One region of the Acholeplasma laidlawii PG-8A genome, then DNA from elsewhere that is predicted to be linked to it. Evidence: riboswitches for the same ligand, from Rfam matches in the RefSeq annotation. Region 1 holds a riboswitch; each other region holds the start of a gene.
The links. Region 1 has a riboswitch for cyclic di-GMP ahead of ACL_RS05535 (InlB B-repeat-containing protein). Riboswitches for the same ligand answer to the same signal wherever they lie in the genome.
Positions count from the first base shown of each region.

Region 2: linked by a shared signal. The riboswitch ahead of ACL_RS04975 (hypothetical protein) and the one ahead of ACL_RS05535 (InlB B-repeat-containing protein) in region 1 are both predicted to bind cyclic di-GMP.
Region 3: linked by a shared signal. The riboswitch ahead of ACL_RS05010 (hypothetical protein) and the one ahead of ACL_RS05535 (InlB B-repeat-containing protein) in region 1 are both predicted to bind cyclic di-GMP.

Region 1 is NC_010163.1:1,173,997-1,185,613, reverse strand. It holds tRNA gene ACL_RS05550 (tRNA-Cys) at 84-158, shown strand; gene ACL_RS05540 (AraC family transcriptional regulator) at 1,133-1,981, shown strand; cyclic di-GMP riboswitch class I at 2,326-2,401, shown strand; gene ACL_RS05535 (InlB B-repeat-containing protein) at 2,485-11,617, shown strand, end outside.
Region 2 is NC_010163.1:1,021,597-1,033,213, reverse strand. It holds gene ACL_RS04990 (hypothetical protein) at 1-1,425, shown strand, start outside; gene ACL_RS04985 (hypothetical protein) at 1,441-3,222, shown strand; gene ACL_RS04980 (signal peptidase I) at 3,219-3,812, shown strand; cyclic di-GMP riboswitch class I at 3,805-3,884, shown strand; gene ACL_RS04975 (hypothetical protein) at 3,896-4,528, shown strand; gene ACL_RS04970 (hypothetical protein) at 4,533-6,770, shown strand; gene ACL_RS04965 (mechanosensitive ion channel family protein) at 6,838-7,656, opposite strand; gene ACL_RS04960 (MetQ/NlpA family ABC transporter substrate-binding protein) at 7,712-8,515, opposite strand; gene ACL_RS04955 (ABC transporter permease subunit) at 8,648-9,196, opposite strand; gene ACL_RS04950 (ATP-binding cassette domain-containing protein) at 9,193-9,924, opposite strand; gene ACL_RS04945 (ATP-binding protein) at 10,073-11,290, shown strand; gene ACL_RS04940 (aldo/keto reductase) at 11,326-11,617, opposite strand, start outside.
Region 3 is NC_010163.1:1,034,873-1,046,489, forward strand. It holds gene ACL_RS05000 (hypothetical protein) at 1-205, opposite strand, end outside; gene ACL_RS05005 (hypothetical protein) at 286-1,224, opposite strand; gene ACL_RS05010 (hypothetical protein) at 1,226-1,969, opposite strand; cyclic di-GMP riboswitch class I at 2,019-2,095, opposite strand; cyclic di-GMP riboswitch class I at 2,180-2,255, opposite strand; gene ACL_RS05015 (bifunctional diguanylate cyclase/phosphodiesterase) at 2,313-3,713, opposite strand; gene ACL_RS05020 (EAL domain-containing protein) at 3,710-6,115, opposite strand; gene ACL_RS05025 (NYN domain-containing protein) at 6,190-6,918, opposite strand; gene ACL_RS05030 (DegV family protein) at 6,915-7,787, opposite strand; gene ACL_RS05035 (tyrosine-protein phosphatase) at 7,790-8,449, opposite strand; gene ACL_RS05040 (CpsD/CapB family tyrosine-protein kinase) at 8,454-9,209, opposite strand; gene ACL_RS05045 (YveK family protein) at 9,206-9,949, opposite strand; gene ACL_RS05050 (M3 family oligoendopeptidase) at 10,001-11,617, opposite strand, start outside.

The sequences.
Region 1 (11,617 bases):
TGTGAAACTAGTCTCTCCCATTTGTAGGTTGTTTTTATCATTGACATTTACGTTTTCAAAACGTATAATATAATAGCGTGTTTGGCCCCGTAGCCAAGCGGTAAGGCATGGGTCTGCAAAACCTTGACGCGTCGGTTCAAATCCGATCGGGGCCTCCAAAGAAATCTTTAATTGGTAGCAAAAAACTACCAAATAATACCAAATTATGCCCTTTTAGGGCATTTTTTATTAAAAAAGGGCTATCGATGACATTTTAAATTGGCGCCAATAGTCCTAAACAATATTTGTTTATTAAAAATTCTATGCTCGTGATAAGTGATTGAAGCACTTGAATAAAAGTCCGTGATAAGTGATTGAACCATATCTAAAAAATTAGAGAACAATATAATATTTAATTTCTTTCATTAGATTGCCTATCTTAATTGATATGGTCGAATGAGTAACGAAATAATTAATTGACTCAAGATTAACCAAAGAGAGTTTTATTTCAAAAGTTAATGCATCAATAATTTTAACTTTATCAATGATATTTTTAAATTCATCAATAGAGTGATTACTCTTGAAGTTCTTAATCCTTTTAACATAATTAGGGAGTATCTTTTTACTATTTAACAATGAAACTTTATTTGATAATAGAGTTTTTTTATTGTGAGAAGTATCTTCTGATGCATCTGAATATAGCATCAATGAATCAACAAATGATATAATAACTACAAAGAACATAAAGTACAAGAAAATGGTATTAATTCAATTTAATTTGATCGTACGACAATAATTTTTGGTAGTGTCAAGAATACTTTCTCAATAATACAAATGAATACTTCATAAGTTCAATAACATGAGTGTATGACGTCTCAAATAGGAAAATGGTATACTTGCATGGGTAATAGATATGCAAAAGTAAATATGAAAAAATCAATAAAACGAGATTCATACCAACGAACTGCTTATTTCCTATTGTTTTCTTACCACTCAAATTAAAAATCAAACTCTAAAAAACTCATCATTCTTTCTTATATTTTATGGTTATTATTTTTGAAGATAAAAGTATACTTTAATTAGTTGGATTCGACTAAAAAAGTCATAAAAAGGCGAGTAATAAAATTGCCAGATTAATATAATATAGGTGGAGATGATAGAAGTGGATTGGATTAAACAGTTAAATGCATCAATTGAATATATTGAAAAAAATTTAGATGGAAGTATTTCGAGTCAGCAATTATCTGAAATTATGATGTGTTCATTTGAGAATTTTCAAAAAGTTTTCTCATATATTTCTGGAAAGACTCTAGGCGTCTATATTAGAGAAAGAAGACTATCAAAAGCAGGTATTGAACTTTTAGAATCTAATGAAAAAATTATCGATTTTGCTATTAAGTATGGATATAGTTCACAAGATGCATTTACTAGAGCCTTTAAAACATTTCATGGATGTTTGCCATCAGAGGTAAGAAAAAATATAGTACAACTTAATTTAACTCCTAAACTATCATTCCAAATAAAAATTATAGGAGAAGAACAAATGAACTACCGAATTGAAGAATTAAGTGGATTTAAAGTTTATGGAAAAGAGTTTGATATTTTAACAGAAAACGCATTTGAAGAAGTACCAAAGATGTGGAAAACGGTTAAAAAAGATGGAACAATGGAAACACTAATGGGTATGATAACTAATTTAAAACCGTGTGGTATCCTTGGTATTGCTGCTAATGGACAATGGGGTAAGTCAAGAGAAATGAAATATATTGTGGGAGTTACCAAAGAGGATGATCCGCAAGTAGATAATTTTAAAGCTATAGATTTTCCTAAATCAACATGGGTTGTATTTAATGTTGAGAAAAAGGTACATGTAAAAAAAACATATCAAGATTTTTATAGTATTTGGTTACCTAATTCTGAATACAAGTTAGCAGATCTTCCTGTTATTGAAGCTTATGGTGCAGATAATACCCAAGAGATATGGTTTGCAATTCATAAATAAAGCATTAATCCAATAACTACAATTTATGAATTCCCAAATAGGGAAATGGTATACTTATATGGGTATTAGATAGGCAAAACCAAGTAAATAGTGGAAATAAGGAAAAGGGGTAAAATAATTTATGAAATTAATCAAAACAAAAAAAATTTTCTCTAATAATTTTATCAATATTATTAACAGTAGTTTCCTAGATATTGCAAATAAGTGTGGTGAATTGTAGTAAAAATAAGCTGAATAGCTAATTATCATCGGAAAAATAATAAACAATGGTTAATAAGGTCGTCAAATTATAGTTTTACTTGTTTAAGATTGATAGCTTTGTTATAATTAACTCATACATCCAAATTAATATTTGGCAAACTATATGAAAATATAGGGCGCAAAACTATAGGGCCTTGAAAATGGTAGCCAGCTGCATAATGAAGATAAATTTTTTTAACTATTTATAACCATGTGTAGCATACATGGTTTTTTTTAATTATTAGGATGAAGAGGTACTATATTTGAAAAGTATAAGAGTTAAAAAAAATATAGCAATTTGCTTAGTTATCTTATGTTTAACGTCATTAATAATTCTTTTAAATCAACCAAATCAGTCACCTGAAGTCAATGAAGAAAAAATTACTATTAGTTATAGAACGCCATATGGTGCGTCTATTTTTATGGCAGAAGGCCAAGATGGAACCGAGACAAATCCTTATATCATCAGTAATGCTGAAGATATGAATGCTTTATCTCAGGCTGTCTTAGCAGGGAATACATTTGCTGGTAAAGTTATTGTAGTATCGTCAACGGTCAATGAAATTGGATTAGGCAATTTTATTCCAATAGGATCACCGACTAAACCGTTTGCTGGAACGTTTGATGGTTTCGGTGTCAAGTTTATATTAAACATTAATAGACCTGAAAGTGATTATCAAGGTCTTTTTGGCTATGTAAATGGTGGTGTGATTGAAAACTTATCTGTAAGTGGTAGAGTTTTTGGTAAATCATATGTTGCTGGTATTGCTGGATTCCATACAAATAGTAGAATACTAAATGTTTACAATGAAGCGTTTATAAATGGTGCACTAAATTATGTCGGTGGCATTACGGGTCAAACCTACTATAATGGTATATTAGATTACGCCTATAATACAGGTGAAATCATAGGTGGTACGTATGTTGGTGGTATAACGGGTGGTATTTATGCAGCATATACAAATAATAGTTATTTAAGACATGTTTATAGTAGGGGTAAAGTAGCGGGTAAAGGATCTGTTGGTGGTGTATATGGAGTAGCCTCAGGTGGTAGTTACCTTGGTCTCACAAACGCTTATTACGATGTTATCGTAATCGCTAATTATTATCAACCGGAAGGGTATGTTAAACCATCTAGCCTAGAAACCACAGCACATGCAAAAAATAGTCAACAACTTTATGATATGGATTCTAAATCACTTCATGGAGACTATTGGCATTTTGAACCTAGGACTGAGGGATTTGGATTCTATCCTCAATTAAAATATTTTATTAATCATCCTAACGACACGCTAGCTTATAAGAAAAACAGCTCAATTCAATCTGTTAAGGTGGATATTACTGACGGAATAGGGACACAAAGTTTTCCGTTTATTATCTATAATGAAGAAGACTTTATCGAACTTAATAACAAAGTCAAAAACGGGAATACCTTTGAAGGGTTCTATTTTAAGGTAGCAGATGGTGTAACAAGATTCGTCTTTGAAGATTACGAACCCATTGGAACACCAACAAAGAGATTTTATGGAACGTTTGATGGAAATAACGCAGAGTTTCATATAAATACCTTAGATACTACAAAAGATTACCAAGCACTGTTTGGTTATTTTGGTGTTGGTGTGATAAGAAACTTATATGTTACAGGATCTGTTAAAGGAAATGATTATGTATCAGGTGTTGTGGCATACCAAGTTAGTGGTACTGTAGAAAACGTCTATAACCTAGCAAGTATAGAAGGAAGACACTACACCGGTGGTGTTGTAGGTTACATGACAGGTGCAACCGTACAACGCGTATATAACCACGCTAAAGTAACATCCACAGGAAACTATGTAGGTGGTGTAGTCGGGGCTGCAGGATTACAAAGTCATATCTATAATACTTATAATAGAGGTGAAGTTATTGGAGCAGATTTAGTGGGTGGTATTGTTGGACAAATACTAGCAAGCTACCAAAATAACTCCAATATTAGATATAACTATAATGCAGCGTATGTATCGTCTAAATCGAGAGTTGGTGGGGTCTATGCCTCAGCAAGTGGAAGTTATTTAACAGACACCAATAACTATTACGATACATCCATCCTTACAGATTTTGACCCAGGTTTAGGTTATAACAAACCAGGCACAACAAATATTGCACAAGGTAAAACCTCAGACTTCTTACTGTTTAGTGAACTCGTTACTCTAGGGTATAACGCAGCGATTTGGGAGTTAAAAGCAAAATCAGGGGATTATGCATATTATCCACAACTAAAAATATTTACAACCAATCCAAATGTGGAAATTAAACTCGATTCCATAGATTCAGTAAAAATGGATGTATCTTATGGATTCGGTACAAAGACAACCCCGTTTTTAATAAAGACAGAACAAGACATGCATGATTTATCACTGGCAGTGTCTAAAGGAAATACTTATTTAAATTATCATTTTAAAGTCGATGCAGGTTTAACTGAATTTGATTTAGGAAACTTTATTCCAATTGGATCACCAACTAAACCATTTTTAGGTTCATTTGATGGAAATGGTGCAAACTTTATATTGGATATTAATCGACCAGATAGTGATTACCAAGGTTTATTTGGTTATCACACAACAGGTGTGATAGAAAACTTATCGGTATCTGGAAGTGTAACTGGTAGAAATTATGTATCAGGTATTGTAGGGTATCATACAGGAAGCCGAGTACAAAATGTATATAATACAGCAAACATCACAGGTACTGAAAACTATGTCGGTGGTATTACCGGTCAAACCTACTATAATGGTATATTAGATTACGCCTATAATATAGGTGAGATTATTGGTGGTACTTATGTCGGTGGTATTACTGGTGGTATTTATGCAGCATATACAAATAATAGTTATTTAAGACATGTTTATAGTAGAGGTAAAGTAGCGGGTAAAGGATCTGTTGGTGGTGTATATGGAGTAGCCTCAGGTGGTAGCTACTTAGGACTTACCAATTTATATTACGATGTTATCGTAATCGCTAATTATTATCAACCAGAAGGGTTAATCAAACCATCAAGTTTAGAAACAGCATTACACGCAAAAAATACGAGCCAAATGATTCAAGGTAGTGCACTCTTACCTAATACACACTTTTACTTTGAAGAAAAAACGGATGAGTTAGGGTATTACCCACAACTCAAAGTATTTAGTCAAAATGAAGTAGCAACAACTAAAACTAGATCTAAAGAGTCAGTCACATTAGATATTAAAGATGGTATGGGTACATCGGATATGCCGTTTATTATCTATAATGAAGAAGACTTTATCGAACTTAATAACAAAGTCAAAAACGGGAATACCTTTGAAGGGTTCTATTTTAAGGTAGCAGATGGTGTAACAAGATTCGTCTTTGAAGATTACGAACCCATTGGAACACCAACAAAGAGATTTTATGGAACGTTTGATGGAAATAACGCAGAGTTTCATATAAATACCTTAGATACTACAAAAGATTACCAAGCACTGTTTGGTTATTTTGGTGTTGGTGTGATAAGAAACTTATATGTTACAGGATCTGTTAAAGGAAATGATTATGTATCAGGTGTTGTGGCATACCAAGTTAGTGGTACTGTAGAAAACGTCTATAACCTAGCAAGTATAGAAGGAAGACACTACACCGGTGGTGTTGTAGGTTACATGACAGGTGCAACCGTACAACGCGTATATAACCACGCTAAAGTAACATCCACAGGAAACTATGTAGGTGGTGTAGTCGGGGCTGCAGGATTACAAAGTCATATCTATAATACTTATAATAGAGGTGAAGTTATTGGAGCAGATTTAGTGGGTGGTATTGTTGGACAAATACTAGCAAGCTACCAAAATAACTCCAATATTAGATATAACTATAATGCAGCGTATGTATCGTCTAAATCGAGAGTTGGTGGGGTCTATGCCTCAGCAAGTGGAAGTTATTTAACAAACACAAACAACTACTATGAAGTCACCATGTTAAGAACCTTTACACCATTATCAGGGTATGTTAAACCAAGTGATGCATTAGGTGGCCAAGGTCTTGATAAAGCAACCATGTTTAATGATCAAATGCTGACAAGAGGTTTTAATTTAAACACATGGACTTTTAAAGAAATTGAAGGCAATTATGCATATTTTCCTCAATTAAAATATTTTGCAGAAAATGCAAATGAACATGTTGTAAATGATTCAATTATTTCAACAAGAACTAATCCATTTACTGGTGATGGTACAAAAGAAAGTCCATATTTAATTAGAAATGTAGATGATATGGTAATACTTTCACACTCTATATCACATGAATATGATGCACTTGGTAAATACTATATCGTTGCACCAAATGTATTTGAAATGAATTTAGTTGGAACAAACTATAAACCAATTGGTCAAGATGTACCATTTAAGGGTCACTTTGATGGTGACTATACACACTTTATCATTGAACTTGATATGATGGATAAAAACTATGTTGGTCTATTTGGTCAACTTTCATCAGGTGCATCCATTTCAAATTTATCAGTTTCAGGAACTATAAAAGGTAATAACTACGTTGGTGGTGTTGCTGGTAAAAATGATGGACAAATAGAAAATGTCTATGCGAAGGTTCATGTTACAGGTAACCAAAATGTTGGTGGTTTAGTAGGTTATAATAAGGGTAGTCTAGACACAATGTTTAGTACTGGAAATGTTACAGGTAGCCAAGGTGTTGGTGGTCTTGTAGGATTTAATGAAGGCACCATTCATGAAGGTTATTATGGTGGTAGGATCCATGGTCAAAACCATGTGGGTGCACTTGTAGGATTTAGTTCTAATGAACTCATTTCAAACTTAAATTATAATGGTACAATTATTTATTATGATGATATCTTAGATGGCTTTATTAAACCAAATAACGCTGTTGGAAATCTAATTGTATTTAATCACTTTAAAGTTGAAAAAGAAGCATTAACAGGTATAGAAGTATTTAGTCAAGAAGGTATTTTATTAAGTAATGATTTATGGAAGTTAAGCCCTACAAATGGCTTATATGATTACTATCCTCAATTAAAATCATTTGCAGAACATGCAAGTAGTGTGGTACGCACAAATGCACTCTTATATACAAGTGTAATTAGGTTTGCGAATGGATCTGGTTCTAAGTCAAACCCATATATCATTCGTCATGAAGCGGATATGAAGGCTTTATCAGACATCACTAAATCTAATAACTTAGATGGCATATACTTTAAGGTAATAGATGGTGTAAGTCTACTTGATTTAACGATAGAAGGTTTAGGGTTTGAACGTATTGGTCACAGTGCAAGCATCAATCAACAATTTAAAGGTGGATTTGATGGTAATGGTGTGACAATCCAAATTGAATTATTAAAAACTACAACAGATTACTTAGGTTTATTTGGTTATTTAGGTCAAAACGCAGAAGTTAAAAATATTGAAATTACTGGTAAAGTACATGGTAGAAATTATGTTGGTGCCCTTGCAGGTGAAATCAATGGTGCAAGTATATCTAATATTTTTAATCATGCAGAAGTTTTAGGTACAAGATATGTTGGTGGTTTAATTGGTTTAAGCACAAACTCCAATATAAATAATATCTATAATATGGCCAATGTTACTGCAATCTCAAGAGATATTGGTGGTATTATCGGTTTTAGTCAAACAAGTACAATTAGTAAAGTGTTTAACTTTGGACATATTAAAGGTGTTCAAGTAGTTGGTGGTATTGTAGGTTATCTATATAACGCTAATAATGTTTCTTATGTTTATAACAGAGGTATGGTTGAAGGTACAACAACAGCAACTTATATAGGTGGTATCACAGGTGCACACCGAAACGGTCAAATTTCTCAAGGTTATAGTGCTGGGGTCATTTTAGGTAAAAATACAGGTTATCTTGGTGGCTTGATTGGTCGTATTGAAGGTACAACCTTTGAATCAGATATTTATTATGATGCATCTATTATTGATTCCATCGTAGTCCCAACAGGATATAATGTACCAATTCAATCCATTGGCAACAAGCTCAATCAAGAACATATTAAAGGTTTAAGTAAAACAGAGATTGTCGGGCTTAAAGGACAATCTAATATGACACTAGATAGTAATGAATGGGTATTTATTGAAACAAATGGTGTTGAAGCTTTCTATCCACAATTAAAAGTATTTAGCACTCACCTAAGTGAGCGCGTTCAAAAAGACTCTATCGAGTCTGTTAAATCCTATGTTTTTGTAGGTGAAGGTAGTTTTGATGTTCCTTATGTAATTGTCAATAAATATGACATGGAAATACTTTCTAACTTAGTTTCTAGTGGTATAGATTTTGAAGGTATCTACTTTAAAGTTAAAGAAGATGTATCGGTTATCGATCTAACTTATGAAGTGAACTATAAACCTATTGGTTCAATCGCTACACAATTTAAAGGGTCTTTTGATGGTACGCATACGAATTTTGTTGTAAAGATGAATACTTCATCAAATTATCAAGGATTATTTGGTTATCTTGGAGATACTGCTCACGTCAAGAATTTAAGTGTATCTGGAAGTATCACTGGAAATAACTTTGTAGGATCTATTGCTGGTGTAAACTATGGTGTTATAGAAAATGTATTTACAACAGCAGATTTAGTAGGTAAAGATAATGTTGGTGGCATAACCGGCTCAAACCACGGAGAAGTTCGTGTAAGTTACGCAATTGGTAGTGTAAGAGGAAACGAACATATCGGTGGTATTTCAGGTAATAATACGGGCATTATTTCTGATGGATATGCATCTTCAAATATCTATGGGACATCCTATGTTGGCGGCATTGTAGGATCAAACGCTTCTGAGTTATATAATCTTTACTACAATGAATCTAAAATAGAGGTTAGCCCTGATATTACAGGATATTCAAAACCGTTTATTGCAACAGGAAATCAAGGTAATACAGATAGTGTCTATGGTGTTGTAAGTCACAAACTATACAGTGGTACCTTAGTATTTGAAAATGAATGGACATTTGAAAATAGTGTAGGTTTCTATGCATATTACCCACAAATTAAAGGTTTTTCAAAGAGTATATATAAACCAATTAAAGATTATTCTAAAGATAGTGTAACCATTAGTAAGTTTAATGAAGGTAGTGGAACTTTTGAAGATCCATATATCATTAGAACGCATTATGATATGGAATCTGTAAGTCAAATGATTGGGGCACGTTATAGCTTGTTAAATACTTACTTTAAAGTAGCAAGTGATGTAGACTATATTGATTTAACCTTATTAGATATACCTTATGTACCAATTGGTAATAGCAGTGTCAATTTCCAAGGTTCATTTGATGGCCAAGGTGTCAAATTTAATATTAACTTAAATAACAACTTTGAATACCAAGGTTTATTTGGTGTTATTGGATCAAACGGTTATGTGAAGAATGTCAGCGTTGAAGGTAGTATTAAGGGTACTAACTTTATTGGTGGTATATCAGGTAGAAACTATGGAATCATTGAAAATAGTTATAACCTAGCTCATATTACAGGTACTAACTATATTGGTGGTATATCAGGTTATGCAAATCATGACATCATAAACACATTTAATACAGGAAATATACAATCAACTGGTGTCTATGTAGGTGGTATTACAGGTGGTATTGTAAGAAATAGAATGATTAAAAACGCCTATAACGTTGGTAATATTCATTCTACTTTAAGTACATCACTAAGAGGTACAGGTGGTATCGCAGGTTATTTAGGTGGTAACTTATATAACGTCTATCAAGCAAGTCCAATCACCTCTGAAAGAAGTGGTTATATTTCAGGTTTATATGGTAGAACAGATGGTGTGAGTGTCATAGAAAATGCCTACTTTGCCATTGAACCTATCTTAAATGATACAAGTGGATACTTTAAACCATCCACTATCGGTCCAAATGCAGTGTATAAAAATCAATTAACATCTGAACAGTTATTTGTAACATTTGAAACAGGTGTCTTTGTATCAAGACAAAGTCAAGCATTTGATGCATTCTATCCTCAACTAAAAGTATTTGAAACATCATCTAAATCACACATTACAACTGATTCAAGAAACTCTGTAATGCATCCACTTCTTTATGGTGAAGGTACTTCAATAAACCCTTATTTAATATATAGCAGTTATGACTTACGTGGATTAGGTATTGCAGTTAAAGATGGTCTAGATACTATCGATCAAGTCTATAAAGTCTATCAAGATGCAATTATTGATTTTGAACCAATTAAAAACTTATATGAACCAATTGGTACATATAGTAATCCATTTAAGGCTACATTTGATGGAAGTAATCAAACTATAAACTTAAAAATAGAAAACCCAAATAAGGATTATCAAGGGTTGTTTGGTGTTGTATCAGAAGATGCACTGATTAAAGATCTTCTACTCGAAGGAGAAGTACAAGGTAAACATTACGTTGGAGCACTTGCGGGTAGATTAAATGGTGTTGTTTCTAATATTTACATTAAAGATATGGTCGTAACTGGTCATGATTATGTTGGTTTATTAGCAGGAGATAGCCAAATAACTGAATTATTAAATATTAGCTTAAAGGGCGTAGTAGAAGGATTAAGTTATGTTGGTGGTATGATAGGACACAGTCAAACAATCACTGCAAATGCTACATATTTTATGGGCTCAATTTATGCATCTAGTAACTATGTTGGTGGGTTAATTGGTTATATTGAAACCGAATCTATTCTAACGAATGTCTTTTCAAGTGGTGTAATTCATGCCTCTAAATCAAACTATGTTGGTGGCTTATTTGGTCACTTTAAAGGGAGTTTGGAACATGCATACGCAACCACTTCAATTACTGCAAATAGTTATGCAGCAGGTATAGCTGCAATCCATGAAGGTGAAATAAATGAAATTTTCTATAGTGGCCAGTTATCTGCAAATAGCTATGCTGCTGGTATTGTAGTAGAAAATAAGGGACTTATTTCAAATGCATATTATAATTCAACAGAAATAGAAAATATGAAACAATTAGATTCAAATAAATTAGTAAAACATGCCATTTATAATGTAGAAGACAGCGCACATGTAAGTGCTAGGACATTAAGTGAAATGACATTTATCTATAGTTTAGGTGATGATATTACACAAATGAACTTTGATCAAAGTTTATATCAAACCAAACAAGGAACAGATTTTACAACCTACTTCCCAGAACTATATATATTCATTGATCATGCATATAATGTTTTTGTAGAAGATTCACTAGAAAGTATTACGTATAATAAGTTAGAAGGTTTAGGAACAAAGTTAAATCCATATCTTATTTATGATGGTTACGACATGATGATCATTGGTGATTATGTTAGAGATGGCCATGAGTTCGTTGGTAAATATTTTGAAGTAGCACCGAAAGTTACGCAAATTGATTTAA
Region 2 (11,617 bases), 150 kb from region 1:
GATTCATTTGTAAATGCAAGCATGAACTTTAACGCTTTGGACTGGATCATTGGTATATTAATACTAATCATCAATTTCATATTTATTGTATCACTAGCTTACTTTATCATCGTACTATTGCGTAGATATTTTAGATTCGTGAAAAAGGAAGTTTCTAAAGACGATCTTTTAATTGAAATCACAGAACTTAATCAAAAACTGATTGATGTAACTGATGAAAAAAATGCAATATTAACACTTAAATCAAGTGACCTAGGATTACCTATGAATCGTCGTAGTGTAACCGGTACATTAGCTAAGTTAAACGAGGAAGAGGATGAAAAGTTAGAAGAACAAACTTCACGTTTTACAAAGCTTATTGCAGTGGATGAAACTTACCATATGCAAGTACTTCAAACCAACATGACAGAGTCAGATATGCTTAACTTAAATCAACTTGTTGATAGATTTATTAACTTTGCAGCATCACAATTAAAATTATTTTATTCGCCAAAAATTGTTTCAATATTTTTTGCAGGTATGGGGTCTTCAAAGATTATTATCTTAGAAGGGATCTCAGGTACTGGTAAAACGTCTCTACCTTATTCTATGGGGAAATTCTTTAATAACGATACTTCAATCATTTCTGTGCAGCCATCATGGCGTGATCGCGCAGAAATGATTGGATATCTAAATGAATTTACCAAAAAATTTAATGAGACTGACTTCTTAAAATCTATTTATGAAGCCACTTACCGTACTGACCTAAACTTTATTGTATTAGATGAGATGAACTTAGCGCGTGTTGAATACTACTTTGCTGACTTCTTATCTATATTGGAAATGCCAAATACAAGTGAATGGGAAATTGATATTACATCAGATACTGTTCCAGGTGATCCAATACACTTAAAAGAAGGAAAACTACTGTTACCACCAAATATTTGGTTCATAGGTACAGCTAACCGTGATGACTCAACATTTGCAATCACAGATAAAGTATATGACCGTGCTGCATCTATTGAATTATCTGTAAGAGCAGATTACATTGATGCACCATTCACAGATTCAATTCATGTCACACATGATTACATGGATGCATTATTTAAAGAAGCAGTAAAAATGAACCCGATTTCTCAAAAATCATTAGAAAATCTTAAAAAAATAGATGAGTTCATTACGCAAAATTTCCAAATTACATTTGGTAACCGTATTATGAAACAAATCAATACATTTGTGCCAATATTCGTTGCTTGTGGACAATCTGAGGTAGATGGTCTTGATTATATTATAACTAGAAAAGTATTACGTAAATTTGAGTTCTTAAACTTACCATTCTTAAGAAAAGAATTAGATGAGCTTATTGCTTTAATTGATAAACTATTTGGTAAACAATCATTTACTGAAGCACGTAATATGATTAACAACTATAAGAAACAAATGTAGAAAGGTTGACTCTATTTGAAAAATAGCTATGATTTAGATTTATTCTACACCATGTTAATCTCAAGACTTGATGAACTCGAAGAAGATACTGACTTTCCTGTTTACTTTTATCAAGGTTTATATGATGGCGTAAATAAACTTAAGCAAGTAGAGACAACAGAAACAAAAAAGTTCGATGATCACTGGATATTTGCTATTGAATCATACTATCCTTATGTAGATAAAATATTACGAAACTACAAATCAGCCTTAAGAGTTGAAGAGGAAGTCGTAATTGTTGAAAAAGCAAAGAAAACTACATCTAGAACTGTTAGACACTTAGCTGCAAATACACACTTACTCAAACTACCAGACAAAGATCAACCAACAACTGAGGTTATGCCTAAAAAGCTTTTAGTTGAATTTTCAGAAGATGAGTTTGGTATTTATGAAAATAGATTTGTTGCAACTCTGATTCAACGTTTAGTAGATTTTGTCTCAAGACGTATGAGAATACTTGAAGAAGACGTTAATACTAAAAAGATTAAAGAGTTAAATAATACCATTGAGTTATCCATAGATAATTCAAAATATGAAATTAATATAGATTTAAGAGAAGTTCAAACTATCGATCAAGGTAAAATTGAAGAAGATAATCAAAAGTTATTAGCACGTGCACAAGAACTTCACAAAAAGTTAGCAAATGCTTTAAATACTGAATTCATGAAGACGATGCGCAATTACCGAAAGGTAAAAGCCCCAATCATGAAAACACAAATCATCTTAAAAAATACGAACTACCGAAATTGTTACCTACTCTGGCAATACTTAGACCAGTACAATAGTTTAGGGTTTGAACTTATTCGTGATGTAAAACAAAAAAGATTTAATGAAACATATCGTAAACACTTAAGTCAAAATGCATTATTTGCATTCTCAACCATGATGTTTCATGATGTTGTAAGAGAAAAAGACCAAAAGTTATTAACCAAAAGTTTTAAGGTGAAAAAAGCAGAAGAAATAAAACTTACTGCGGATGAACTTAAAATCGATCCTGAAAGCTATAAAATTGAAGATACTTTGATGAATGAATTTTACTTAAACAAGACAAAACAGATGTTTAAGAAAACTATTGATCAGTACATGCAGACAGAACCTAAATATGAAGTCGCATTAAGAAAAGCTTTAAAAGATACGATAGAAATAACAAACAGTCTTTATGCATCTTATTTTGAAATCAATCAAGACGATGATGTCTTCGATAGATTAGTTCAAGAAACTAACCCTAAAGATGACTTAGATAGTGCAGATGAAAAATTTAAAATTGCATCTATCGTAAGACAACTAAAAGAAGCTGATTACAAAAAAGCAATCGCACTAGAGAAAAAATGGTATCAAACAACACTTAGATATCAAAAAAGATTCTTCAAGTCTGTTAAACTAGACAGTGATGAAAAGCTTAAAAAAGAAGCTAAAAGAGTTAGTGAACTAAATGAAGAGTACATAAAATTACAGCGTGTTGAAATGCTTGATGAACAAAAGGTTCAAGTTGCAAAAGATAATGAAATGTTGCTTGAATTAAAAACACAGTATCGTGAAAGATACAAAAAAGAAGCTAAACGTATTGCAGATATTCAAAAACGTAAGGCTGAGCGTGAACTAGAAAGACTAAGAAAACGTAAAGAAAAAGCTCAAGAAAAACTTAGAATTTCTAAAGAAAAGCAAAAGTTAAAACAAAAACAATACATTGATAAACAAAAAGAGAAAATTAAAGCATCTCATGATAAAGCAATGGCTGCTTTAAAAAAAGGTAAATGAAAAAGACAATTAATCATACTAAAAAGATTATTGTAACAATCATCATATTCTTCACACTCATATTTGTTACAATGTCCTTATTAAGTCAAATAACTAAAAAGCCATTTTCAATTTTAGGTGTTAGTTACGGTTTAGTACTTACACCATCTATGGAACCCGAAATCCTTGTTGGGGACTTTGTTATTATGAATGATGTAGCATTTGATAACTTGAAAATTGGAGATGTCATTGCGTTCACATCTATGGATAACCGAGTTATAATCCATGAAATTATCTCTGAAAACCCAGAAGGTTATATTACAAAAGGTGTCAATAATGATGAAAGTGATTTTGATACTGAAGGTTATATTACCAAAGAAAAGTACTTATCTAAAGTAGTATGGAGTGGTGGTAGTTTTATTGGAAGGTATTTAGTAAATGAACGACTCTTAGTCATTGGTATCATCATATTAATTATTGCACTTATATTTATTTTTCAACTACTCATAGTAATTTATCAAATTACTGAGCGTCAAAAATATAAATATAAAACAGACTTAGAAAAATATAAACAAGAATTAAAACAAAAAAACGACAAACGTCAAGATTAAAAGGCAAACTTAAGGTAACTTAAGGACGCAAAACTAAAGGGTCTAATTAGTAATAGACAGCCAGTTGCATCGGAAAGGTACGTATGAAATCATTAAGAAGATCAGTTATCTTAATCATATTCTTACTTGTATCAGTGGCTTCCATGGCAACTGGCGTTTTTGCTTGGTTTATTGACTATGGCAATCGTGCAAATGTAGATTACTTTGAAGGTTCATTAATGGGTAATGAGGATGTCTTAGAAATTGATGCTGAAACTGAAGGTATCTTTTTAGGAGATCGCATAAGAGACTTAGTTTACTTAAATGATAGTGATTTTAATGATACAAGTTTTAACTTTTATGGATATGCATCAGTACTTGAAATTGTTATTACTAATCCAGGATTAACATCAGTGAATGTGAATCTACAACTTAATGTTGTAGCAGCACCTGAATTTGGTGTGTATGCTGGTAATCAAGCTGGTTTAAAATATCTTGTGCTAGAAGAACATCCTACATTAACACAAACTGTATACATGGCAAATAGATTTCAATATTTCCAATCAACTGGTAGTGTGTTTACAGCGATGAATCAACATAATTTAGCAGGATTTTCACTTCAAGGTGAATCATCTATACGTGTATACATTTATGTTTGGGGCGCTTATGATGGTCTTACAACGGCTCAAAAGTCTGTGTATCATGCACTCGTATACCGTGTAAAGGTTATGGTGTAATACTATGAGAAAAATAAAAAAAATCATTATATTATTTCTTATGACAACCGTTTTCCTATCAACAATAGTAGGTGCTTATGCATGGTTTACACTACAACCTTCAACTGAGGCACTTGACCTTAATGCACGTAGTACAGAACTTATATCATCAAGTGCAAGAGTACAATTAGGTTCTCAACCACTAGACTATAACAGTAGTTATTATAATCAAACAGAATATGCAATTCAATTTACTAAATCACAAATCTCAAATAATTTAAGTGGTTCAACTTTTCCGCTTTCAATAAATGTTTTAATCACTGCATTAAAAACGGTTAATGTTCGATTTAAATTAGTCGAAGTATGGACTGTAAACAACGTTGTACAAAATAAACCTAATGTGTTTACATGGAATTATGCACAATCAAACCGTATCGATAATTCAGGATACTATATGCATGATCAAGTCTTATCAAAAGGCTTAACACCATTTGATGTTGGATTTATCACTAATGCATCTGTGAATACAAGTGTATTAAACGACTTATCAAATAATGCCGTTTTAAAACTAAGTTTAGTAGTATCAGCTGTTCAAACTAATCGATCTTCAAATTGGAATCTAGCAGCTTCTAATCACGTAATTAAGCAATTTAATGTACCTTCCAATATCTCAGGTCAATCATTAAATGTTATTTTTAATGGAGTATCTAATCCTCAATATACGCGTGGTGTGTATGTGGAGTTTAAATCAGGTACAAATAACTTTAGTTATATTTGGCATACAAGATCTGCACTATCTAACCGTTTAACACTTCCTGCGGGTACTTATGATGTTAGAATTAATTTAGTAAACCATCTTAATTTCACAGTCTCAAGAAATGGAAATACAATTGAAATTCAAATAACTTATGGGCCAATTACAAGTTGGGGATTAGAAGATGTGTTGTATGCACCTTCCATGGTGCCAACTTGGCAACCAAATGTTACGTATAAATCTGGTGATATGGTCTACTATGATGACTTAAGTGGTAATGGGGTTAACGCTGGTTATTATAAAGCTAGACAAGCATCTACAGGTGCAGAACCAGATGCATCTCCTTGGGCATGGCAAACTATTTCTGTATACTACTCTGATACAAGAGCTTACTTAGCTGGTGAAATTATTTACTATAATAATAAATTTTATCGTGCAAAAGCTAATGTATGGGCTGGAAATCCTCCACCACTAGCATGGGCATGGGAACTCTTAGGTTTAGAACATGAAACAGGTAAAGTATATACTCCTGGCGATGTAACTTATACACTATCTAATGATATTAAGTCATGGTATGTGTCTTACGGTAGTTTTACCGCACATAGTGAAATTATTGAACAACACTACAATTTAAAATACATGAGTATCAATTACAGTGAGCATAATAAGGGTAAATATCAGTCAGGCGAGTATGTATATCATGAGGGATATTATTATAAAGTAACGGTAGCTGAAAACTGGAGTGTACCTGCACTAGGTGCTTATGGATATCAACGACTTGGCATAGAATATGTTAATAGAGCATATCCAGTTCAAAGTATTGTCTCTTATAATAATCAATACTACATTGCAGTTAATGCTGTAAGTACTGGTAATACACCGGGTTCAAGTGCAAACTGGAGATTACTCAATCATCGTGGAAATTATCTATCTACAACAACTTATAACCGTTATGATAGTATAATCTACAATGGTAAAAGATACTTTTGGAATAACCCAACAGCAACAATAAACACCAATCCAGAGACAACATCAGGTTGGTGGTCATTAGAAGAAAATTGGGACTTTAAAAATACATACGTTCAAGATTCAATCGTTAGTTATAATAATGATCTCTACATTCTAAGAAGTGGGACTTCACAAAATCAAATACCAGGTGTTTCTGGAGCGTGGCAACCATTATCATTAAAATGGAGCCCTACAGCGATGTATTATCGCTCAGGTTCTAAAGTGAGCATCGTAGAACATGAAGGTAAATATTATGTATGGTATGGTAATCATGATACAACTAATACTTCAGAGCCAGGTACTAGTAGAAATGGTTGGAACGAGTTAACTGATGTTTGGGTATCAACAAATAGATATCTACAAGGTGATTTTGTTATATACGACGGGTCTTTTTGGGAGTTATTATTACCTACAAACCCAACAGATCAAACAAATGTACCAGGTATAGATTTCACAGTATGGAAAGAACACCCTATTGAATGGAATCCAAATAGAAATTAATCATATATAAAAATAAAAACCGACTAGGTACTAGAATGTCTCCCATTCTTACCTAGTCGGCTTTTTTCTAAAACACTTTAGTTTCTTCTCGAATGCTTTGAATAAACACTTGAATATCGCGTCTTAAATCTCTTTCGATACTGTAATGCTTTTGATTTTGAGTCTTAAAAATAACTCTTAGTTTTAAATTATGTAACTGTGTATCCACTACCCCTTGATAACTTGGAAGTTCAGTAATAGCGTCATACTTTTTATAACTAGCTAGTAGCTCATTAAATGAATCACTTGTAAAATGATTTATATCAAACTGAGCAGATACGAAAAACTCTACAACACCCACTGAATCTCTACCTGCAAAATTGGTTAGTGATTTAATATCACCATTATTCACTAATCTCAATTCATTCTTCCAATTTAAGATTTTGGTACGTCTAATACCTACTTCTTGAACGGTACCGGAAAAATTACCAACTTCAACAAAATCTCCTACACTCATCGCACCTTCAAAAATAATAAAGAATCCAGCTATCATGTCTTTAATAAGTTCTTGTGCACCAAAGCCAACAGCAAAACCTAAGATACCGGCACTTGCAAGGATTGGGGCTAAATCAAGGCCAAATTCTTTTAAGACCATCATGGCCATAACAAACCAGAACAAATACTTAATAAGGGCCAATATGAGTGCTGCAACAGTACGTTGACGTCTCACCATACGTTTTTCTTTAGCTTTAAGTCTTGAAATGACCAATTTAATGACCATATGAAAGACAGAACCAATAAGTATCCAACCAAAAATTGAAGCAACAGTAACGATTAAACTAACTAATACAGGGTCAAATGCTAGACCTGTTAACCACTCAGTTAAAAATGTTTTTAAAATGTCCATAAAAAAATACCTCACTTGTATTTAATATATCACAAATGAGGTTTTTTTTAAAGTCTTAGAATGCAGGTGTAGCAGCCCAACCGTAATTCGTTTCTAACCAAGTTCTTACTTTACCGGATGTAAGAATCTCGATAAATGTTTGAATTCTAGGATCATTTAAATTATCTTTTCTAGTTACAAAACTAATCGCATAGGTCTTAGTTAAATCATTTAATTCTTCATATTCTAAAACTTGACTATCATCCATTAATTGATTATTTGTATCTCTTGCATAAGTCGGATACATAATCGCTAGTTTAGAACCATCTGAATGGTATGCACTTGATGTTGTACCAAGGGATCTTGTTTCAAATACAAGGGATTTAGGGTTTGATTCAATATCATCTAATGTAGCTGTGACATCAATGCCTTCTTTTAAAGTGATTAATCCTAAACTATCTAGTAAGATTAAAGCTCTAGGTAGATTGACGACATCTTCAGGTACATAAATTGTTGTACCATTTGGAATATCTTCTAACGTATCATAAACACCTGAATATAATGCAAAGTAAGAATGATAAATTGGTTGTGCAATGACAAGTTCTGCGTTATTAGCCTTATTAAAGAATTCCATAAAGTATTGATGTTGTACCATGTTTCCATCAATTTCACCGTTATTTAGTGGCGTGTTTAATACGTTGTAATCCATTTGAACTTGTTCAATTTTAATACCTTTTTCTAATAAATCCGCTTCAATTAAATCAAGTAACTCAGGCATCGGATAAAAGTTTACGCCAATTTTTAATACATCATCAGAAGATGTACAAGCAGTTAATAAGCCTAAAAGTATGGTAGTTGTGATAAGTAATAATTTTTTCATGTTAATGACCTCTTTTCTTTTTGTTTAAATAATTTGCAAGTATATTTCCAAGTAGTTGAACTACTTGTACAATTAGAATCATAATAATGGTTGAAGCCCACATTAAGGTTTTACCAACAGGTGAGTAATAACCTATTGAATCGCAGTATAGCCTAATCCTCCACCACCGATAATATAAACCACAGAAGAATAAGCAAGTAGACTTACCAAAAACGAAGTAAACGCTAAGATTATGGATGATCTTGCTTCTACAAAGATAAACTCTTTAAATAATTGATATTTAGATGCACCCATTGTGTGTGCAATATCAATTATCATTGGATTCATATCTATGATAGCTTGTTCCACGAGTCTAGCTAATGTAGCTATTCCAATCAGGCTTAATGCCATAATAGAAGGTATGAAACCAATACTTGTACCAAATAGATCAAATGATGTTGGTATGATGATAACCATCAATAAAACAAATGGAATGGAACGTATGATACTTACTAAAATAGAAAGTATATGTACAAGAGATTTAAACTGATGAAATACTTTCTTTTCATAAAGTGCAAACATCATACCAAGTAATGTACCAATTGGTAAGGATATTAATGTACTTACCAATAATAGATTGAATGTTTCAAGTGCAGCATCTATGAGTTTTAATTGATCTATTTGACTGATAAACATGATCATAGTCTGTCACCCCAGATTGCATCATAAGTGGTGGAGAGTGTACTTAATTTATCAATTTTTCCAATATGTTTAATCTTATTATCTCCAAGCATCATCACTCGGTCACATAGATACTTGATGGATTGTATTTGGTGTGAGACAAATACAATCGTAGGTTTGAAGGTTTCATGTAGTTTTCTAATAAGCTTTAAAATATCATAGGCAGTTTCTTCATCAAGTGCTGAAGTGGGTTCATCTAAAAAAAGTAGTTTAGGATCTGTAATTAACGCTCTAGCAATACTGATACGCTGTGCCTCGCCACCAGATAAGGTGATTGGATAATCTAGTGCTTTAGAATCTAGGCCGACAAAGGCTAACATCTCTCTAGCCTTTTGATGACGGGTTAGTTTATCGACACCACGTAACTTTAAAGGTAAACTGACATTATCTAAAACATTTAAGTTATATAGTAAGGAAAAGTTTTGATAAATAAACGAAGTGTTTTGTAGAAGTTTAACCTTATCTTTATGAGTTAACGTTTTAACATCTATATCCATTAATGTGTATGTGCCGGTATCATACATCATTGATAAAGATAGTATCTTTAGTAGCGTGGATTTACCAACACCACTTTTTCCAATGATGCCAAATATCTCACCATCATGGATTTCAAGTGAAATATCATCGAGTGCACAAACACTGTTATTTTTTGTCTTAAATGATTTACTTATATGTTCTAATTTAATCATATATATCATTATCCTTTTTCTAATTCTTGTATATTATATATAGAGACATCTTCTTTTACTAACTTCTTGCAATATAAACGAAATAATCGTAAGATAGATTATATAGACATCTTAATATATAAAATATAGATAAGGAATTACGAATAATATGATAAATAGTATAAAAATATCAAATTTCAAATCAATACATAATGAGGTTACTCTAAACTTTGATGATCAGCTTATCTTTAATATGTTATTTGGTAAAGTAGGTTCTGGTAAATCACTAGTGTTTGAAGCTATAAAACAGTTTAAAGAAGTGTTTTTATATGGTATGCGATCAGTTGAACGTATACCTGATGAAATAAAGACCACCTACACCATTGAATTCATGATAGATAATCAGATGATTCATTATCATACAACACTTAATTATGATAAAAGTGAAATACTTTATGAGGCATTAGAACAAGTCACTAAAACATCCAAGTATGTGTATTTTATAAGAGATGGATATGATATTACGATTGGTGATAAATTAGAAAGAATATTTACGCCATTTGATTTTGAAAGATTTAAAACCTATCTATATGATTTAAGATTTGATAAACGTGAGTTTATATTAAATCACTTAAGATTAAAAGACTTTTCTGAAAGTAAGGGTGCACTCATACTTTCAAAACTAGCAGACTATATCCATAAACTAAAATTTCTAAGACCGGATAATCATATCAACTTCTATACAGATATGGATGAGAGTCATTATGTGAGTGTATTAAAATTGGTACAATCTGTACTACCTCAAATACATTCGCTTCAATATAAAGAAGTAACCTTAGATGATTTGAGGTATCGCTTAAATAGACACCGTTATGATCATCTATTAGATGAGTTTAGAAATCATGTCACGAAGTTTAATACATCAAACTTTTTTATTGAAGTATATGATGAGTTTTACAAATTAAGTGGTCGCAATCTAAACGAATTGTCTATACATGCAATTGATGTTCATTACAATGATGGAAAGATACTAAACTTTAGCGACTTATCCAAAGGTGAAAAAGCGATTCTTGTTTTAAGTATGATGATTTCAAACGCTAAAGTTTATGACGCAATCTTTATTGAGGATGTGACAAGTCATATCGATCATGCATCATTTACTAGATGGTTAAAAAAGGTGCGACCTATCTTAAGTCTAAAACATATAAAGTTAAACTGTACAACACATGATATGTTATTATTTGATAGTAGTCACTTTGACTTTAAGGAAATGATTTATGTTTCAAAAAATCCGTTTTCTAAGTTAAACTACTTAAGTGCATTAGGCATTAGGAAAGATAAAAAAATACTTAATTTATATTTAGAAGGTTATTTTGATAAATTATAAAAATAAAGGCACCTTTAAAGGTGCCTTTAACTATACTAACTATTTAAAATGTGATCGATTTGTAGTAATTCATCTTCTGTAAAATTCATATTATCTAATGCAGCTAGGTTCTCTTCTAGTTGTTTAGGTTTTGATGTAGAAATTAAAGTAGAAGTCATCTTTTCATCTCTTAAGGTCCAAACAAGTGCCATTTGTGCAATTGTTTGACCGCGTTTGGATGCGATCAAGTCCAGTTTTTTTAACTTTTCAACAACTTCAGGTGTGACATCTTTTTCTTTAAACCAAAGTGCGTCAGGGTTTTTGGCACGTGAATCACTTGGAATGCCT
Region 3 (11,617 bases), 140 kb from region 1:
TTTCAGTAGTTGTTAAAGTGTTTTTCCAAGTAGTTCCATCAAGTGAAACATAGAAACCTTCTCCGGTTTGAACTGTACCTGTGAAAGCTTCAATAGTCGCTCTATTATTAATTGTGAACCATGCTAATACCCCTACGGATAAAGCCACGCCTGTTAGTACTAATGCTAGTACCGACATAACTAATTTATTTGTTAATGATTTCATTTTTTTCCTCTCCTTATTTAGGGAATTTTTTATTATTTATTTTTGTTACTTGGCTTTTAACCATTTATAACCTTATATTTTTATGATGCTTCAACATATCTGGCTGATCTTATATTTAAACTAATAAGTAGTTTATCATCTAGTATCGGATCAAATGCATCTGCATCCCATCCTTCTAGCCAAATATTAATTGTTGTCATACCTTGATAAATGTAAGTTCCATTATCTTCTGATATGAGTTGTAACTCTGCAAGTAAGCTTGTTTTATCTAGTGCTATATCATCTTGCAGTGGTGAAAATTTTGATAATTCATAGATTTCATTCGTTGGTGCTGGTGGTATTTGTAATTCAATACCTAAGCGCTTCATGAAATAATCATATGCTCCAAATACTTTTCCAAATCCTCGGTATCTATCTTCAGATACATCATATATGAATGATATATCAGGGTTTGGACTATCACTTGAAATTCTAACAGCATTTTTAGCATAATACAAACGATTTGTACCTGCAGGTATGATACCCATACCATCATGAAATGCGATTGGGTTGGTCCATCTATTACCTTTAGATGTAACATATGTACCTTTTAGAGTAGATGCTTCATCATATACAGGATCAATTTTATTTGATAGGTATATGAATTTTTGGTGTGCTCTTACATTTGGATTATCACTTGTTAATCTAAAATATAGATCAAAGGATATATAATCATCATTCTTAGTTGCCCTTTTAGTTAATTCATAAGGACCTTTGAAGAAGTTTTTACCATCTTGTGAAGTAATTGATGATAATACTGGGTTTTTACCAATAACATCCGATAACATCTTATTATCTATAGTTTTATGATAAGTAATACCATCTAGTGACAGTTGAATGTTATCGTCTAATGAAATACCTATTTCAATAGCCTCAATCATATTTGTCTTAGATATTGAAAACCATGCATATACTGTAGTAGATAGTGTAATTGTTACACACATAAACGATATAATGAGTAAATAAAATTTCTTATGCATTTTATTCACCTGTTACACTTAAGATCATATTTAACTTTAATGATCCTCCAAGTAACTCTTCTTCAGTATATTTACCTATTTTTGATGTTAAATATTCTTCCAAATATCCATCAATCCAAATAAATACTGTAACCTTTGAAACATCGCCTGCTTTGAGTTCAAATATATTTGAATCCACTGCAACCGAATTACTTCTAAACCTTAAGGATGAAACGTCATCTATTCTAAATGGTTGGAATTCATAGACATCTCTTACATCATCAACTACGACCATAATTCTTAAGTGTTCTTCAATATGATTATTTAATTCTTCAAACACTATTTTGTAGTTAATACGGTTTATTGTAGCTGTTTGATTCATGTTTTTAACATAAAATGTAAATGCTACAACTTCTCTATCTTTATCTAAAACATTTTTTAGATAATATCCATTTGTATTTAGCGCTTCTTGATAGTGAAATGCCATAATACCCGAATAAGATGCTTGATTGACAAACGCAGTACCTGGATACCTTAACACAGTTCTTGTATCTTTAAAATCTTCTGTTTCAGAGATTCTAATTGAGTGTCCACTAAAGTCATCAATCCTAACTGAGTAGTCTCCGGTATTTTGCCCATAAAACGATACAACACCTAATGTTAAGGATAGAAATCCAAATAACGGTATGAGCAGGAATATGAATTTAGATGTTCTGGTTGATCTTCTAATAGTGCTATTGATCCCCCAAAATTTAGTTGTCCTCATATACGCATCCTCGTTTTATTAAAACAAAAACCAATTGCTTACCCTAGATAAGTGCAACTGGCTGCCTAATATATAGGCCCTATAGTTTTGCGTCATTAGGTTACCCTAATTTTGCCAAAAACTTTACACATGCTTATTTTAGCATATAGATTAAATTTGTCAACAAATTGTACTTAAAACGTCTTATAAAGCAATAAAAACCAATTGCTATATAGCAACTGGCTATCCTAATTTGGACCCTGTAGTTTTGCGTCATTAAGTTACCCTAATTTTGCCTTTTTTATGATACGCTCATATTCTATCAAGTAATTTATTGCTTGTCAATAACTTTACATCATTATATTTATTTTTCTAATTCTTTTCTAGCTTTTAAAAATTGGGTAGTATCAACAACATTCATTGGTTTAGTTAAATGATACCCTTGACCATAGTCTACACCTTTTAGAGTTAACATCTCTACCATGGCTTGATCTTCAATACCTTCTGCAACAAGCATTAAAGACTTTTTCTTTACAAACTCAATAATCATATCTAAATACTTTCTAAAATTATAATTTTGTTCTAGTTTGAAGAAATCTTTGTTGAATTTAATCATGTCAATTTGGAATCTTTCAACCAAATCCATGACATCATAGTCAGTTGTAGATATATCTATAGCCAGTTTAAATCCCAGAGTTTTAATCTTTATTAGATTTCTTCTAAATACTTGATTATTCTTGTAAAGTGTAAAGTCAGGAATTTCTATTGCAATGTTTGATGCATCTTGACGATACTTTTCAACTAGTCGTTGAAAAATTGTAAATGTCATCTCATTTAAAATTTGTCTAGGTGAAACGTTAATATTAATTACAACATCATTAAGTCTTTGTTGACTTAAATCTACTAAGAGTTCAAGTGCTTGTTCAACTGCAATATTACCAATATCATCAAGTTCTCCTGTTTGCTCTGCAAGATGCAGGAACTTAGAAGGTGCTAATATCCCTTTTTTAGGATGATTCCATCGAAGTAATGCTTCTAGTCCATAAACTTTATTCATATCTTTTAAGTTGATGATAGGTTGATAATAATAAATGAACTCTTTATTATTTTTAGCATTTTTAAGTTCGTGAAATAAGTCTAAACTTTCTTTAGTTTGACTTAACTCCTCTGAATAATACTTAATGTCATTACCACCACTTCTTTTGACCATATAAAGAGCAATCTCAAGTGATTGGTATAATAAATCTAGATTTTCACCATGAAGCGGATAAGTAGCTATCGACATAGACACAGTTTTCTTTATTGTAACTTTGTCAAGAATTTGAATTTTCTTTTCTGCTTCTATCTTAATACTTTTTGCTAAATTATATATATTAGAGTGATCAAATGAAGCAGGTATATATAAATAGAAACGGTCAGGTTTTTCACCTCTAGCAATAACTGATTCTTCGGGTAGTGCACTATTAATGTGTTTTGAAATATAAGAAACGATAAATGTCTCTTCTTCTTTATTAAAAGTATCTACAATTTCTTGAAACTCATCTAAATCAACTAGCATTAAGGTAAAAGGATCATCTTTTTTCTTACGACGCTTAATAGCACGGTTAATCAATTGATTAAATACATCTATTGAAACAACCTCTTCAGATAATAGAAGTTTTTCATCTTTATATTTTCTAATCTCAATTTTAAGTAAAAAGAATAAACCTATAATAAGGCCTATAATAACAACTACTATACCGAACATCAAAAGTATATCGGTCATAAATTCACCTTCTTTTTTATAAACTCAAATGCTTCTTTTTCAGGAAGTGCTTGTGAAACATAAAAACCTTGAATAATAGCAGTTGATTCTTTCCTGATTTGTTCTACTTGTTTATCAGTTTCTACCCCTTCAATAATAACACCCATTTTAAGATTCTTACCTAAAGCAATCATTGTTTTTAAAATTTGTCTTGCTTTACTAGATGTTTCAATTTCATCAACAAATAATTTATCAATTTTTATGTTATCAATCGGTAGACGTTTAAGGTAGTTTAATGAAGAGTAGCCCGTACCAAAGTCATCAAGTTGGATTTTAAAATTAAGTTCTTTTAGTGCATTAAATTTTTCTACAATAACATCCATTTGTAAAATAAGTAGTGTTTCAGTAAGCTCAATTGCAATCCGACCTGGATCTACTTGGTACTTATCTTTTAAAGCAATCAGTTCATTAATAAAACCAGGTTGAAGTAATTGTCTTGGTGAAATATTAAATGAAACATCAATATCCATACCTTCTAAAGACTTCGCTATTCTAAAGACCTTATCATTAATCACTCGCCCTAAGTCGATGATTAAATTAGATTTTTCTGCTTGTCTAATATAGGTTGCAGGAGATTCTTTTATATATTTTGGATTATGCCAACGAAGCAGTAATTCAAAACCAACTACACGTTTTTCATGCAAGTCATATTGTGGTTGCATATACATTTGAAACTCATCGTTTTCTATACCTTTTCTAATATCTATTTCTAATTGGTTTGCTCTATTTCTTAAATCCAGATAGCGTTCTGTATATATCATTAAGTTATTTGTAGTAGATACGATTGCACGTTCATAAGTTACATCAACAGCATCTAGTATTTCTTTAGTTGATGCGTTAGTGATGGTACCTTTATTATGTACTATACCAATTAATAGTTCTAACTTTACTGGTAAATCGGGTAATAAAATCTTTGTATCAACTAACTCCATCATTTGTTTTGCCCAACCAACGGTTACATCATAATTAACATCTTTTTGTTGAAGTATGACAAACTCATGTTTTTCGATATGGAATAAATACATATTTGGATACATCTTAGACTGAAATAATTCAATTAATACTTTATTTACTTCTTGTGACTTTTGACGTCCAATGGATTTAGAAATTTCATCAAAAGACTTAATACCTATGACAATCAAACTAAAGCGATCTTTTCTATTAAGCGTTTCTATCATCTCTTCTAGTGCTAATTTATTTTTTAGTCCGCTATCTGGATGTGTTAAAGCTAAATCTTTATATTTATCTAATACATTTGAAGTACTATCAATAATTTCTCCTATGAGTTGATAGTTTCTTGCATACTTATTAACTAAAAATCTAACTCTTATTTTAGGGTCCAACTTATCACAATCCATATAAAATGGTTTATTTGTTTTCAATATGGTTGGCATATCTAACTTTTCACTGGTTAGATCAGTTAATAACTTAATTTCATGATGTTTTATTAGATTTAGAAATAATTTATTCATCTTACGTATTTGACCTAAACCACCAGCTTCTATCATGATAAGATCAGATCTTAGTGTTTTAGTAATCTTTTCAAACACAATATCATCATCAAAACGTCTTTTGACAACCATCAAACTAAATACTACAAAACTTGCAAGGATTAGTAGTCCTAGTGCTAGATAACTCCAAATAACTGGTACAAAAAGTACTAAATAGTCATATTGATCATCAACACTTAAGTAAATATAATCACTATCTATTTTAGAATAAGATAATACATATGTTTTAGAATCAAGCGTATAATTTAAAAATCCAAACTCGTTTTGGCTTAACTTGGTATCTAAGTTGCTATAAACTGATGTCGGAAAATAGTTTGAGCCAAATAGGTTTGTGTTATTTACTGCATCATTCGAATGGTATTTAACAATACCGTTAGAATTTAATACAAAACCTGTGTCACCAAAACTTAAACCCACCATTGCTAGCACTTCACTAAATGGTTTGTATGTTACTTGATTAAGTGTAGGATGCTTTAAGATTAGATAGGTTAGATTTGATGTTTCATCACTAAAGATATCAGATAATCGATTAATTTCATAATTGGATAGTTCACTTACAATTAAAGTGGATGGATCATAATCTTTTGTAGGCCATGTAAGCGTACCTGCACTATAACTTTCTGTTAACACATCGATTCTTGTGCTAAGTATGTCATATTCTATTTGGTGTGTTTCAAAAGAGATTCGATTAGCTTCATTTTTAAGGGTTGTGTCTAAGATGAAAATATAAAACAGGCTATATACAACAAGTAAAAAGCCTAAAATGATAAATAATCTTAACATGAAGTTTTTAGTTGATTTCGTCAATTTATTCTCCCACCAGTTAAAAATAAATACTAATTTTATATTCATTATACATGATTTTTGAAAAATCTTGATACACCCAATTAAAAACCATCTAAAATTATGATTTTAGATGGTTTAATTTACGAATGTTTAATTCGAATATATGCTACCTTATCTTCATTCTTAACTTCGAAGTCTTTAAATGTTTTAAAGAAGTTTAAAGCTTTTAGTTTAGAACCATAGTTTACAGGGTCAAAACCAGGGCTTTTCTTTCTTAGTTGGTCAGCGACTATACTCCAGTACGCCCAACCATCGTCTTCTAAGTTATCTTCAATAATTTTTTTAACTTCTTTAATAATTGTTTCCTTCTTAGGGATTAAAGAATTGCCATTTTTGTCTTTACGTTCTTTTTTAGGTTCTAACGCTTCTAGAATTTGGTCGATGTAGTAAAAACGCTCATAAGAATTAACTAATACTTCTGGAGTTTTTGACTCACCCATACCAATTAGATACATATTATCTTCTTTTAATCTAATAATTAATTTCGTAAAGTCAGAATCACTTGAGACGATACAAAATGCATTCACCTTATTAGAATAGAGAAGATCCATAGCATCAATAACTAACGTAAAGTCTGTAGCATTACCTTTGTTTGATAGGTTTGCATATTGTTGGACGAAGGTAAGGCTGAATTTTTCAGCCTTACTACGCCATGTTTTTAATCTTTCTTGACTCCAATCCCCATAAACTCGGGCATTGGTGATTTTTCCATGTTTGTTAGCTTCATTTATAATAATATCTAAATAAATTGGTGAGATATTATCTGCATCAATTAAGAGTGCAATCGTATAATCTCTATCTGTCCTCATCTATTTTGACCTATAAAGAACAGTGCAAGTGTACCATGTCCTGCATGAGCACCAATAACTGGTCCTAATGTATTAATTAAAAGAAACTCAACATCAAAGTGTTCTTTTATCATTTCAGCTAACTTATTTGCATCTTCAAGTGCATTTGCATGAGAGATGAATACTGTTTGTTTACCTGGTTTAGCAGTTTTTTGCATTTCCTCAAATAAGCCTTTAACTGCACGTTTACGTCCAATGGCTTTATGACGTGAGATGAGTTTCCCTTCATCTGAAACGTGTAGGATAGGTTTAATGTTTGCAACCGTTGCAATAAAACCTGCAACTTTTGAAACACGCCCACCTCGTACTAAATGAGATATATCATCTACTGTAAACCAATGAGCAACCGTAGGTGCTAACTTACTTGCGAATTCATAAGTTTCTTCAATGGTTAGTTTTTTATCCATCGACTCTTTTGCAGTTAAATAGACAATTAATCCTTCACCTAGTGAAGCTGCTTTAGTATCAAGTAGCATAATTTTTCTATCTTTAAATGTTTCTCTTAGTTCTTCTGCAGCAATTCTTGCGCTATTAAATGTACCTGATAATGCGGATGAGAATGCTAGAATTAAAACATCTTGTCCCGACTTTAAGATGGGTGTTAATTTTTCAACATACTCTTCAGGGTTTACCTGGGAAGTTGTTGGTTTTGCTCCATTTTTAAGTTTTTCAAAAAACTCTGTAGGGTCAAGTTCTCTATTATCTAAGTAGTTCATGTACTCTTTACCATCTAAATTAAATTTTAGCGGCATTACATGTAATTTTAGTTCTTGTGCGATATGTTCAGGTAAATCTGTTGTAGAGTCTGTTAAAATTATAAATTTTGACATTTTTATACCTCTAATACTTTCATTTTAAAATCTTTCGGAACTTTTTTTAAGGCTTCCATCAAATTGGGTTTTCTACAATCTAGATTATGACAATCACTAGCGACGATATCAACTAAACCCTTTTTGAAGTATTTTTGAGCTTGTTTTTTAAATTGTTTTCCATCTAAACCTAATATTGCTCCACTATTAACTTGAGTGATTGCCCCTAGTGATCTTATACGTTCTACATCAAACATATCTAGATATAAGTAGCGCTCAATGTGCGCTATAATTGGCGTAAATCCTTTTGCCACTAAGTTGTAAACAATATCGTGAATTGGTTCTTTATTTTGAACAGAAAATTCTATTAATAGATATTTTTCTTTGAAACCTTGAAAAACAAAGTTATGATACTCTTTTGATTTTTCTTGATTAAATTTAACTTCATATCCTAAGTAAAGCGTCATTTCTGGTAAATCTACTTCAACACGTTTTTTCAAATCAGCAAATAGTTTAACATATTCTTTTGACGAAACTTTTTGGCTACTATTATGTACATGTGGTGTAATAATAACCTTATTAACACCACTTTGTAGTTGATGTTTTAATACTGCAAGTGCTTCTTCATATGTTTGTACACCATCATCTACACCAGGTAAAATGTGTGTATGTATGTCCATCATATGCTTATGATTTTTCCTTATCAAGATCATCTTGTAGTGATGAATTATATCCATAACCATAGCCATATGTATAAGATAATAAATCACTATTTTTAACATCTACTTGTGTAAATGCTATCCCGATGATATTCACTTTGTTTTGTTTTAGAGTTTGGATTGCTTCATTAATTACTGTACGTTTCGTCTCGTTTTGAGCAACTATAAATAATACACCATCTGCTAATCTTGAAATATATAAGGCATCAGAAACTGCCATAGTTGGAGGTGAATCAAGTAAAACGTAATCAAATTCCGTTCTTAATCTAGCAATTAAATCCTTTAATTTTTGTGCTTCTAAGACGTTTACAACTGCAGTTGTACGTTCACCAGCAACAATATAGTGAACACTAAACTTCTCAGAATAGTTTATTAATGTCTTGTAGTCGATTTTACCAGTTAAGTAGTCTGTTACACCATTTTCATTAGGTGATCTAAAAATTCTATTAATCTTAGGTTTTCTTAAATCTAAATCTACAATAACAACTTTTTTTCCTTTTTTACCAATTAAATGGGCAACGTTAGAAATAAATGTGGTTTTACCAGCACCAGCTAGCGTTGAAGTAAATTGGACGACCTTAAAATTACCATCAACGTTGATATACTCTAAATTCACTAATGCCTTTTGGAAAGCTTCTGCAGTATAAGACATAGGTGATTCATACGTTACTAAGTGATCATATTCAGCAATACGCTCTTTTTGAAATAATTTACGTCTTCTCATTTTTTCTTCCCCTCTTTAATAAAAAACTCAGGAATAACACCAATGACTTGAATACCAGTACCTTGTTCAAGTTGCTCTTTGGTCATATAAGAGTTATTAAATAGGTGTTTTATAAATGCTAAGCCGATACCAATAATTGCACCACCCATTAAACCTACGATAATATATAATATTCTATTTGGTGAATCATCAACCGGATCACTTGCTGGTGATAACTCTATAAATGAGTCTTCAAACATTAAAATGTCATTTTCTATTAAAATTGTAGTTAATACTGACGTAATCACTTGTGTAAAATCAGCATTAGAGTGGCTATAACTAAATTTGATAATAAAAGATGTACTTGATGAAGCAACCGAAATATTACTAATAATGTCACGGTCTGACATCGAATCAAGTAGACTTTGATGTTCTACATTTGTGATTAAACTACGATATTCCTCAGTTCTTAGTTTTCTTACTATATGAGGACTTCTTGCAAATTCTGCTGCGGTATCAAGTAATCTTTGTGAATTGATTAAAGTATTAGAATCAACTCTTTCACTTGATACTGGTACTTGAACCAGTATTTCAGAAGTTGATTTATACCTATCTTCTACAAAACGACTTACATAAGCGAATGTAAGTACACCCAATAATAATGTGAAAAATGTAATCATGATCCAGTTTAATTTAATAATAGATATAATATCCATTAAACTTAGCCCAGACTCCTGATTTTCTTTATTTTCTAAATCCATATAAAAATCTCCCTTTTAAATTGCTCTATATAGTTAATTTATTATAGCACATTAGCTTAATTTTTTAAACAAATCAATTACTTGGTCAATATTTTGTTCAATCATTTTTAGTGAATCTACCCAGAATGATTTCTCTGTAATATCAATACCCATAGATGCTGCTACATCTTCTGCATCTGCCATTGTTGTTAATTTTAATAATTTATCATAGTTTTTAATGAATGCTTCTTTATCTTTTAAGTACTGAGCATATAAGCCTTTTCCGAATAAAAGGCCAAATGCATAAGGGAAGTTATAGAAGTTTAAACCTGCACTATAATAGTGTCCTTTAACTAACCACATGTATGGATGTAGGTTTTGATGATCTAAGCCATCTTGATATGCTTCTTTTTGAGCTTCTAACATCCAAGTTTTCATTTCATGTTTAGAAATTGGGCGGTTTGCACTTTCAAATACTTTTGATTCAAATAGGAAACGAGAAAGAATATCAATAATAACTTGTGTATCTCCTTGTAAGCCCATTTCTAAAATAGATAATTTTTCACTATCATCTTTCACACCTGAAAGTAGGAAATCATTCATAATAGCTTCACAGAAAATTGATGCAGTTTCTGCTAAAGGCATAGAGTAACTCCAATGAAGTGGTGCGTTATCAGAAATAATTTCACCGTGATAAGCATGTCCTAATTCATGAGCAAGTGTAGATACATTATCTAGTGCACCAGTAAAGTTTAATAATATTCTTGATTGACCAATTTGTGGTTGATTTGAACAAAATGCACCACCACGTTTACCCTTTTTAGGGTATACGTCAATCCAGTTTTTATCAAATGTTTTTTGTGCAAAGTTACCAAGTTTTGGTGAGAATGATGTAAATGCATTAAACACTAATGATTTAGCCTCATCATAGGTATATGTTTTATTTAAGTTGCCGACAGGAGCAAACATATCATACCAAGGTAGGCTACCTTTATGTCCTAGGTATTTTGATTTTGCTTTTAAGTAGTTTGCAAATCGAGGTCTAAAGTCCTTCATTGCAGATATCATTGCATCCAGTGTTTCTTTTTTCATGTTGGATTGATCAAGGGTCTTTTCTAAAGCAGATTCATAACCTCTTAATTCATTCATGGTATTTACTTCACGTTTGATGTTTGTTAATGCAAGTGCTACATAGTCATCTACTTTTTCGTAAGCCTCTAATTCTTTTTCATAGGCAAGTTTACGTAATTTTTGATCACTGTCATAAGCCATATTTCTAACGTCTGAAAAGGTTTTTTCTTCACCGTTAATTTCAATCATCATATTAGAAGTTGCAAGTGTTTGAATTTGACTCCAAGAACGAGAACTTAGTTCACTTAGTTTTGCATATAGTGATTCTTCTGCTTCACTTAATAAATGTTTAGCGCCGTCTTGGTCTTTCTTCAGGTTATATAAGTATTTATTAATAAGTTCAGACTTCGTTGCTAGTTCATCTAAATTGACAGTTGTTAAATATCTACTAAAGACAACACTTGGTTTTGTTAAACCTCTGTAAATTTGGCTTAATTTAGATAAATAGCCTAGTGCTTCATTATTAGATACATCCGTAGATGATGTAAGGGAAGCAAAACTTCCAATCGTACAACCTAATACAGTGATCTTTTCATCAAATTTAAGTGCTTCTTCAAT